2 regions of the Alteromonas sp. NFXS44 genome follow, and region 2 is predicted to be linked to the other one. Evidence: predicted binding sites of a transcription regulator. Region 2 holds the regulator's gene; the other holds the start of a gene.
The links. Region 2 encodes LexA, which represses DNA repair genes until DNA is damaged. Its sites were predicted from a motif close to TACTGTATNNNNATACAGTA; they were not measured.
Positions count from the first base shown of each region.

Region 1: dinB (DNA polymerase IV) is a predicted target of LexA. The motif match lies at 1,850-1,869, and genes of this name have one in related genera.

Region 1 covers NZ_JAGDEA010000012.1:91,865-96,830, forward strand. Annotated here, with positions in the region: gene J3369_RS17565 (amidohydrolase) at 1-457, shown strand, start outside; gene J3369_RS17570 (DUF1653 domain-containing protein) at 531-761, opposite strand; gene dinB (DNA polymerase IV) at 763-1,839, opposite strand; gene J3369_RS17580 (glycoside hydrolase family 108 protein) at 2,026-2,538, shown strand; gene J3369_RS17585 (S8 family serine peptidase) at 2,992-4,614, shown strand; gene nqrM ((Na+)-NQR maturation NqrM) at 4,686-4,919, opposite strand; gene J3369_RS17595 (FAD:protein FMN transferase) at 4,929-4,966, opposite strand, start outside.
Region 2 covers NZ_JAGDEA010000012.1:984,494-989,459, forward strand. Annotated here, with positions in the region: gene coxB (cytochrome c oxidase subunit II) at 1-31, opposite strand, end outside; gene J3369_RS21300 (YceI family protein) at 440-1,012, shown strand; gene J3369_RS21305 (serine hydrolase domain-containing protein) at 1,122-2,261, shown strand; gene lexA (transcriptional repressor LexA) at 2,363-2,989, opposite strand; gene J3369_RS21315 (LysR family transcriptional regulator) at 3,074-3,943, opposite strand; gene J3369_RS21320 (AEC family transporter) at 4,046-4,966, shown strand, end outside; gene J3369_RS21325 (MFS transporter) at 4,962-4,966, opposite strand, start outside.

The sequences.
Region 1 (4,966 bases), 890 kb from region 2:
GCCTTCCATGCAGCCCACCCACGCTACCAGCGATAAGAACATGGCAGAAGACCGCCTCGGAAAGGAGCGCATGGCCGGAGCATATGCGTGGAAGACTTTGCTGGATTCAGGGATCCCCATTCCGCTGGGTTCAGACTTTCCTGTAGAGCTGGCCAATCCGTTTTACGGTATTCATGCTGCCGTTACCCGTCAGGACAGAAACAACCACCCGGTAAAGGGCTGGTATGCCCATGAAGCGATGACCGTTCAGCAGGCTTTCAGAGGCTTTACGCTGGATGCTGCCTACGCAGCACATATGGAAGACAGTCTGGGTACGCTGACCCCGGGGAAATGGGCTGACTTTATTCTTGTGGATCAGGACATCTTCGATGTGGATCCGAAAGATATCTGGCGCACCCGGGTGCTGCAGACCTGGACAGCGGGAATTAAGGTATTTGATGCTGAGCGCAACCAGTAACGGAAAACAGCGGATACAAGTAATTTGAAAGGGGCGCTTTGCGCCCCTTTTGTGATTTTATTCTACCGGATGATTAATCCCGGTCCTGCTCTTCAATATGTCTGAAGCGGGGAACCGTTTCTCCGTTCACTTCCACCTGCTCAGTGAACATAGTCAGCGGACGGACCCAAAGCCTTTTTTCACCATAATCCGGCCGGTACACCACCAGTTCCGATTCATCTTCCGAGTGTTTAGCCACACCGATGACAGTATAAAAGTTGCCTTTGTAATGTTGATACGTTCCTGGCACAACCGACTTTGACATATTATTCATCCTCCAGTGGCAATAGCAGCTGCTCTGCCGGCAAACCGCCGGCTAATCCAATGTGAATGCCCACCAGCCTGACACCCCGGCCTCTGGCCCGCTGCCACGCTTCATCCAGCAATTCATAAAAAAATGCTTCTTCGATATCGTGATGACGGTGCTCAACGGTGGTTTGCTGGAAGTCCTGAAACTTGAGCTTCACGCCCTGAGATTTTATCAGACATTTCCGCTCACCGGTCTTTTTTATATGCCCTTCAATGCGTTGCTGCATCTTCTCCCACAGTACAGGCAACACCGCCTTGCATTCACCAATAGTATGCAGATCGCTGCTGAAGGTACGTTCCACTCCGATTGATTTTCTTACCCGGCTGACATTAACATCCCGCTCATCCACACCGTGAGCACGGTTCCACAGCACTGAACCGAATTTTCCCAACTCCTTCTGCAGACGTTCAAAGGGATATTGCCGGACATCATTACAGGTATTCAGGCCCAGACGCTGCAACTTCTGCTGAGTGACTTTGCCCACGCCGGGAATTTTTGCCAGCGACATATTTCTGACAAACGCATCCAGCTTATCCGGTGTGATCACACATAACCCGTCCGGTTTATTTTCGTCACTGGCTACCTTAGCCACGAATTTGCATGATGCCACACCAGCCGAGGCAGTCAGATTCAGTTCTTCTTTAATTCGCCGGCGGATATCCTGTGCAATGAGTGTGGCACTGCCGTTAAACAAAGTGGTGTGAGTGACATCCAGATAGGCCTCATCCAGTGATAAAGGCTCGATGAGATCGGTATAGTCATTGAAAATTTCACGGATACGCTGACTCTCGCGGACGTACATATCCATTCTGCCGGGTACAAGAATAAGCTCAGGGCATAAACGCTTTGCGTATGCTGTTGCCATGGCAGAGCGCACACCAAATTTTCTTGCCGGATAGTTACACGTTGATATCACGCCACGGCGATCGGCGCTGCCGCCAATCGCTATGGGCTTATTGATCAATGACGGATTGTCGCGCATTTCAACTGCAGCGTAAAAGCAATCCATATCAACGTGAATAATCTTTCGCACTCTGCCACCACACTGTATATATGAACAGCATTTTAGCGGATTATGTCAACTATGCCAGTGCAAAGTTCAACACTGAATAAAAGGTCAAAATATTGCAAAAAGTTAATACAACAGGATTGTAAAACCTTATTGAAAAGATAAACTGGTAATAAGCGTAAAATTTAACCATTCATCAGGGAGGATGTTATGGCTGCTTTTTTACCCGCCTTTGAAAAAATGATTGATAACGAAGGGGGCTATACACTTCATCGTGTGGAGGGTGATCGCGGTGGTGCTACCTACGCCGGTATAGCCCGCAATTTTCATCCTGACTGGGAAGGCTGGCCACTACTTGATGCCGGCGTACCCGACAGTCAACTGATGCCTCATGTCGCAGCGTTCTACCAACAGCACTTTTGGGAACGGATCCGCGGCGACTTTATTGATTCTCAACGTGTAGCTGAAACCCTCTTTGATTTTGCCGTTAATGCCGGCCTGTCTGCAGCATCGAAACTGGCCCAGGAAGTTGCTGATGTGTATGTTGACGGGATCATCGGTACAAAATCCTTAAAGGCCATCAACAACATGCCACCGGAAGTATTTCTGCATGGCTATGCACTCAAGAAAGTCGCCCGTTATGCGGAAATTGTTAATCATAATCCCTCGCAAGCCAGGTTCCTTCTTGGCTGGATAAACCGGACGCTGAAAGGTATTGCATAGCAAACCTTTCCGGCTCCGCCCCCAGACACGCTATCGTCCCTTTTTCCTGATTACATCTTTACACAAAATTTAAGTTGGATTTGGGGATAAATTTGTTTTTATTTATCTTTTTCTTAACTTAAATTTTAGTCAGTTTTTGTTTCTCCGCTGCCCGTCATGCCTGGCTGGCACACCAATACCCTCATTTTTTATACGTATTAATTACTATTCATAGTTATGCGGCTATATGCGTAACTCACAATAGACTTAAGTAGTATGGATTTCGAGCTGCAGAAAAAAGCAGCGTTTACAACGTTTGTGCATAGCCGGTTTATTTCTCCTGAATGACAAACTGACGGAACAGTTTTTGTCATCACTAAAGCAGATAAACCGATGTGTACAGACCCGGTAAAAATCCCCCGTAGTAACACGCCACAGAGCGGGAGGGGATAACAACAAGACAGGAAAAAAATAATGTCCATATTACGCACATTACCATCCAAATCGTTACTCGCTACATCGTTAAGTTTAATCACATTAACCGCTACTGCAGCGTCTGCCGGCAACGGGCCGGTCAGTGTTACCCCTGAACCACTTACCTTTGAGCAGTTAAAGAACCTGCGCCAGGATCTGCGTTTACAGGAAAGCAATGAACGCTACATTGTCACCTTTAAAAATGGTAAAGGCGCAGTGGCGGGCAAAGGCAGCATTAATGCCAGTGATAAGGCGATGGATGTAGCATCAGTGAAATCTGCCATACAACAGGCAGGTGGCAAGACACTTAAAGTGATGGAACGCCATGGCATGGCTGTCGTCACATTAAATAAGAAAGCACTCAACGACCTGCGCAAGAATAAGGACGTTGATATCGCCCCTGATCCGGTGCGGGAGTTAATGGCCCAGTCCACGCCATATGGCTACACCATGGTACAGGCGAATCAGCTGATCCAGTCTGATACCAGCGCCCGCAAAGTCTGTATTATTGATACCGGCTATAATCTGGGTCATCCGGATTTACCGGGTACCAATGACGGGGTAACCGGAATTGGCAATAACAGTGCAGTGGGCAACTGGTATAACGATGGTAACGGCCACGGAACGCATGTTGCCGGTACGATTGCCGCCTATGACAATTCAGAGGGTGTGATCGGTGTCTATCCCGGTGCCAGCCTGCATATTGTGAAAATATTCAACGACAACGGTGACTGGACTTACGCCTCTGACATCATCACTGCTATCGACCAGTGTCAGGATGCCGGCGCTGATGTGGTTAACATGAGTTTAGGGGGTTCAGGCTCGTCTTCGGCAGAAGCGTCTGCCATGCAGGGTTTCACAGACGATAACATGCTGCTGGTCGCCGCAGCCGGTAACGCCGGCAACAGTTCATTGTCTTACCCTGCCTCCTACGATGCCGTAGTATCTGTTGCAGCAGTTGATTCCGGTAAAAACCGCGCCAGCTATTCACAGTACAACTCGAAGGTGGAAATTGCCGGCCCCGGCAGTTCAGTCTACTCCACCTATCCGGACAGCACCTACGCCACCCTGAGCGGCACATCTATGGCCACGCCACACGTCGCCGGTGCGGCGGCCCTGGTGTGGAGCTTCCATCCCCAGTGCAGCGCCACGCAGATTAGAAACGCGTTAAATGCCACAGCAGAAGATCGTGGCAGTTCAGGCAGAGATAATCAGTACGGTTACGGTATTGTCCGTGTAGCGGAGGCGAACAGCTACCTGAATAACAACGGTTGTGATGGCAGCGGTAACGGCGGTGGAGACCCGACCGATCCGGGTGTGGAACCGGTATCAGGACAATTAACAGGATTATCAGGTTCACGGTCATCCTGGGATCGCTACACCTGGGATATCCCGGCTGGCGTTTCCACGATGACAATTCAAATCTCCGGCGGCAGTGGTGATGCCGATCTGTATGTGAGATACGGCAGCCAGCCTTCCACATCGGCCTATGATTGTCGTCCTTACAAGAACGGCAACAGTGAGGTATGCACGTTTACTGCACCGGCTGACGGCACCTGGCATATCGGCCTCAGAGCTTACAGCACTTACAGTAACGTAACGTTAAGTTACAGCTACGAGTAGAAACAAAAATGGCCGGACATTCGTCCGGCCATTTTCATCATCACAGAGTGTATGCTGATAAACCTGAGTATTTACAGGATCTGGTTATCCTTCCACTCAGCAATTTTTTTCTGTCTGGCTTCTTCACGTTCCAGGCGCATCTTCTTACGATCACACGGCTCAGGACAATCACAGGCTTTCTCAATACCCAGTGCGCCTAAACCGCCGCAACTACCGGAAATGGACTTCTTCTGGATCAGATAACCCACAGCCATTGCCAGTACCATGGCAAGAAAAAACACAAACGCGAGGATAAATGTAGACATCATCGTCTCCTAATTCTTAACTTCAACCATAGTATCAAACTCAGGAG
Region 2 (4,966 bases):
TGATTTCACCTGCCCGGTCTGATGTTGCCATGGTTTCTGCTTGCAGCGATGCCGGAATAACAGACATCGCTAACCCCCAAACCATCATTGCGTTACATACGAGTTTCTTCACTCAACACCTCCGTGATGGAGGATCTTGTGTAATACCCTGCTCACAGGACCCTGTCGTATCAGGCTAGCCGCCTGTTAATTTTTATCTTTTTTTTGTTATTTTTTCGTTAACAACGGTATAAGAATTAAACAGATTTCATCTTGTGTCTAGTCTTTCTGAAAAAATAAATGGCCGGGGTGGCCTCAGAAACAGGGTCAAAGCACTTCATTCTGATATTTCGAATGTTTCGTTCAGATCTTCGACACATCCGTATTTCAGGAACGCCGTATTATAGGTAAGTAAATCGTCCTCACACTTGTGACATCAACGTTATTAAAGGAATGTGTAATGAATAAATTTATCCCGGCAGTATTAGTTTCAGGTTTAATCAGTGCAGGCGCATTCGCGGCGCCTGTCAGCTACCAGATTGATCCTACCCACACCAGCGTTATCGCTTCATGGAATCACTTCGGTTTCTCTAACCCGACAGCCGCCATCAACGGCGCTGAAGGCACCATCGTGTTTGATAACGACGCGCCGGAAGACAGCAAAATCGACGTGTCTGTGAAAATTGATACCATTGATTCATTTGTTAAAAAGCTGAATGAAGAATTTGTCGGTGCTGACTGGTTCAATGCAGCGAAGTTTCCTTCTGCAACATTTACCAGTACAGATGTTGAAATGACAGGTGATAAGACGATGGAAGTGACCGGCGATCTGACGATCAAAGGTGTGACTAAGTCCGTCACTATGGATGTCACTCTGAATGGTTCAGGTGTACACCCGATGACACAGAAAGAAGCGATTGGTTTTGATGCAATGACCACCATCAAGCGTTCTGACTTCGGTATCGATATGTACGTACCGAATGTAAGTGACGAAGTGACGTTGCACATCACCACAGAAGCACAAGCTAGATAAGTTTTCGCATCACCGTCCGGATGCCCGGCCCGCGCAAGCGGGCTTTTTTATTGGTAGCGGTCAGTTAACTGCGGTAGTCTGATTGTTTTTATTGTCAGGGATTGCTTCTATGTTGCGCCGCGCAGTTTTCTCCTCTTTTCTGTTATTTTTAACACCCTCTGTTTTTGCCAAAGATCTTCCTTCCGGCGCTATTAACGCTCTGTTTGAAGAAGCGGTAAGTCATGACACAGTGCCGGGTATAACCATGGCGCTCGGTAACGATAAGGGCATGCTGATGGCTAAAGGCTACGGTTTTGCCGACGTTGAAAACCATGTACCGATGACGACAGATCACAAGGTGCGTATCGGCAGTGTCTCTAAACTCATCGCTACGGCCGGATTAATGCGTCTTGCGGAAGCGGGCAACATTGATCTGGATAAACCGGTCACTGAATACGTCAGCGCATGGCCTGCTGATAAACCGGTCATTACTCTGCGCCAGCTTACCTCACATACAGCCGGTATCAGGCACTACAAAGAAGGGGCCAATGAATTCCTTCTGAATGAAAGTTATCCGGATATCGACAGTGCACTGGCGATGTTTAAAGATGATCCTCTGCTGTTTGCACCTGGCACAGATCACCGTTATTCAACGTTTGCCTGGACACTGGTCAGTGCCGCAATGGAAGGGGCTGACGCGTCCCGGGATTTCCGCGCCATCATTAACGAAGAAGTGTTTGCGCCGCTGAAACTGGACAACACGGTATTTGACGACCAGTACACCATCATCGATCACCGGGCGAGACCTTACACCGTACTGGAAGGTGAGCTGATTAATGCGCCACAAACGGATCACAGCTATAAATGGGCCGGCGGCGGTTTTATTTCTACGCCGTCAGATATTGTCCGGTTTGCTGTAGCCCATGTGGCAAGCGATTACCTGAAACCAGAGACTACCCGCGCCATGTTTACTCCAGCCACACTTAATAATGGTGAAACTGTGGGCTTCGGCATAGGCTGGAAAACCGGTTTTGGTGATTACAAACAACGTAAAGCGTATAAAGACAACGCGAGCGCGCTGGCTTTGATGGACGATATTCCTGATGCAGTGATGCACTCAGGTGGCAGTATGGGCGGCATTACGATGACCATTCTTTGCCGTGAACATAAAACAGCGGTTACTATAGTAAAAAATGTCAGTGGTGAAGACAATGCTGATGTTTTTCTGCTGGCGCTGAAGACACTGCACTTTGCACATACCAGCCAATAGTAAAAAAAAGGGCGATGATGGTTCACATCATCGCCCTTTCAATTTTTCAGCGCTGTGGCCAGCGCGCACAATAGTTATTGCACCGCGCTTAGCGAAAAGACTTACATCCAGTCAGCATTGCGGATAACACCTACAGCCAGACCTTCAATGTTGAATGGTTCAGCAGCAAGATCCACCTTGATGGTATCGAATTCTTCATTTTCTGCATGCAGCCATACTTCGCGGCCGCGTTTTTCCAGACGTTTTACCGTGACATCCTCATCAACCCTGGCAACAACAACCTGCCCATTGTGCACGTCAGTAGTACGGTGAACGGCAAGTAAATCACCATCCAGAATACCGATATCTTTCATACTCATACCGTTTACACGTAACAGGAAATCCGCACGGGGGTGGAACAGATCAGGGTCGACCTTATAATGCATTTCCACATGCTCCTGCGCCAGAATAGGTTCACCTGCCGCAACACGACCGATTAACGGTAAACCTGCGTCTTCATCGTTTTCTGCTTCCAGCGGAATATTCAGCTTTATGCCCCGTGAGGTACCCGCCAGAATTTCGATTACACCTTTACGGGCCAGCGCCTTTAAATGCTCTTCTGCTGCATTAGCTGATTTAAACCCTAATTGCTTCGCAATTTCCGCACGGGTGGGCGGCATGCCGGTTTCCAGCATGGTGGTTTTGATCAGTTCGAGAACTTCCGTTTGTCTTGGAGTAAGTGGACGCATAAACAGCCCTGTTTTTCTATACAGTTCCTGTGAGTATATACAGTTGCGCTGGTTTGACAAGGGCTGCCGGCGAAATTATTACGGTTATTCCGACGCGCACTCAATAAATCGTGCCAGCGCCGGGTTGCTGTTGTCCTGCAGCCATACCAGTACATATTCCACTACCGGCGCTCTGTGCAGCGGCAACAAAACCACATCCGGCGGACACACCTGCTTCAGCGGTTCAGGCACAAGCGCAATCCCTACTTCACTGGCCACCAGCGACACGATGGTTTGCTGTAACTGGGTTTCTAACACCACACGGGGCACAAAGTTCGCTTCAGTACAGTACTGTTCAATGGTGTTACGCAGCTCCGGCGCCACATTGTGGGGCGTAACAATGAATTTTTCGTCAACTAAATCCTCTGCGCAGACTTTCTTTGCCCCGGCCAGCCGGTGGTGTTTGTGAACAGCCAGACAGAGTGCTTCAGTGCGCAAAGACAGCATTTCCAGTCCCCGGGACGTCGCCGGCTTTAACATGATGGCGGCATCAAACTGCGCAGAAGTAACGCCATTAATTAACTCAAAGGGAATAACCTCCTGAATATGAAAGGACACAGCGGGATAGCGGGACATAAACTGTCTGGCCAGTTCAGGCACAATGTTATAAGCCGCATGCATCATGAATCCCACAGACAAGCTTCCCGACTTTCCGGCACCGGTCGCTCTTGCCCGTTCCGCGGCTTTGCTGACCGATTGCAATATGGTTTTGCTGTCGCGGTAAAATTGCTCTCCTGCGGCAGTAAGACTCACGCCTTTCGGTTGACGGCTGAACAATGCCGTACCCAGCTCTTCTTCCAGCAGTGCTATCTGGCGGCTGAGAGGTGGCTGAGTGATGTTAAGCCGCTGCGCAGCCCTACCCACATGACCGGTTTCTGCTACCGCAATAAAATATCTTAAGGGTTTTATATCCATGATGATTCAATATTTGTATCAGGATTAACTCAATTCTATATTGGATTGAATGATAAGACTAAAGGTAATCTGATCGCCGGTTTCCTGATCATCTGTCATTTCATGTTGTCTGTTTTCACGCTCATATTCCCGATATTTGCCCTCATATTCCTTGGCTGGTATCTACGCAAAAGGGATCTGCTGAACGACTCTGCCACTACACAATTCAATAAATTTGTTGTCTGGCTGGCGTTGCCTGCGCTGCTTTTTGACATCACAGCAACGTCTGCCATTGCGTCTCTCTGGCAACCGGGATTTGTTCTAAGCTTCACCCTCGCCGTGTTTGTCATTTTTGCGCTTACTGTCGTGGTACAAAAGAAACGGAATATGTCGTTATCAGAGAGTGCTATAGACGGGCTTAATACCAGTTACGCCAATACCGGATTTATGGGCTTTCCCTTACTCATGGCGGTAGCAGGAAGCGAAACGCAGGCGCCGGTGCTCATTGCGACAATCATCACCGTTTGTGTTTTATTTGCCGTTGCCATTGTGCTGATAGAGATTGATCTCAGTAAAGCAGTAAGCCTTCGCAGGCTGATTGCAGATGTAAGTTTAAAGCTGCTGAAAAACCCGGTGGTGATTGCACCACTGGCCGGGGTCATGTTTCCGGCTTTTGATATTGACCCTCCGCAACCATTGCTGACCACAGCATCGTTGCTGGGTCACGCTGCAGCCCCTTGCGCACTGGTGACTATCGGATTGTTTATTGCCGGCAGTCATACCTCAATGAAAGGCAGCTGCGCTTCCGTTATCAGCTTTGTGATCACTAAACTACTTGTCCACCCGGCACTGGCATACATAATCGCAGTGTTGATCATGCCGGATAACGCGTCAGGGATTTTTTACGTGGTTTTACTCAGCGCGTTACCTGCAGGTACAGGCCCGTTTATGCTGGCTGAGTATTATCAGAAAGAGGCGGCAAAGGTCTCTGCATCGATCCTTATCACTACCGTAATGTCGCCGTTTAGCCTGGGCGTCATTATT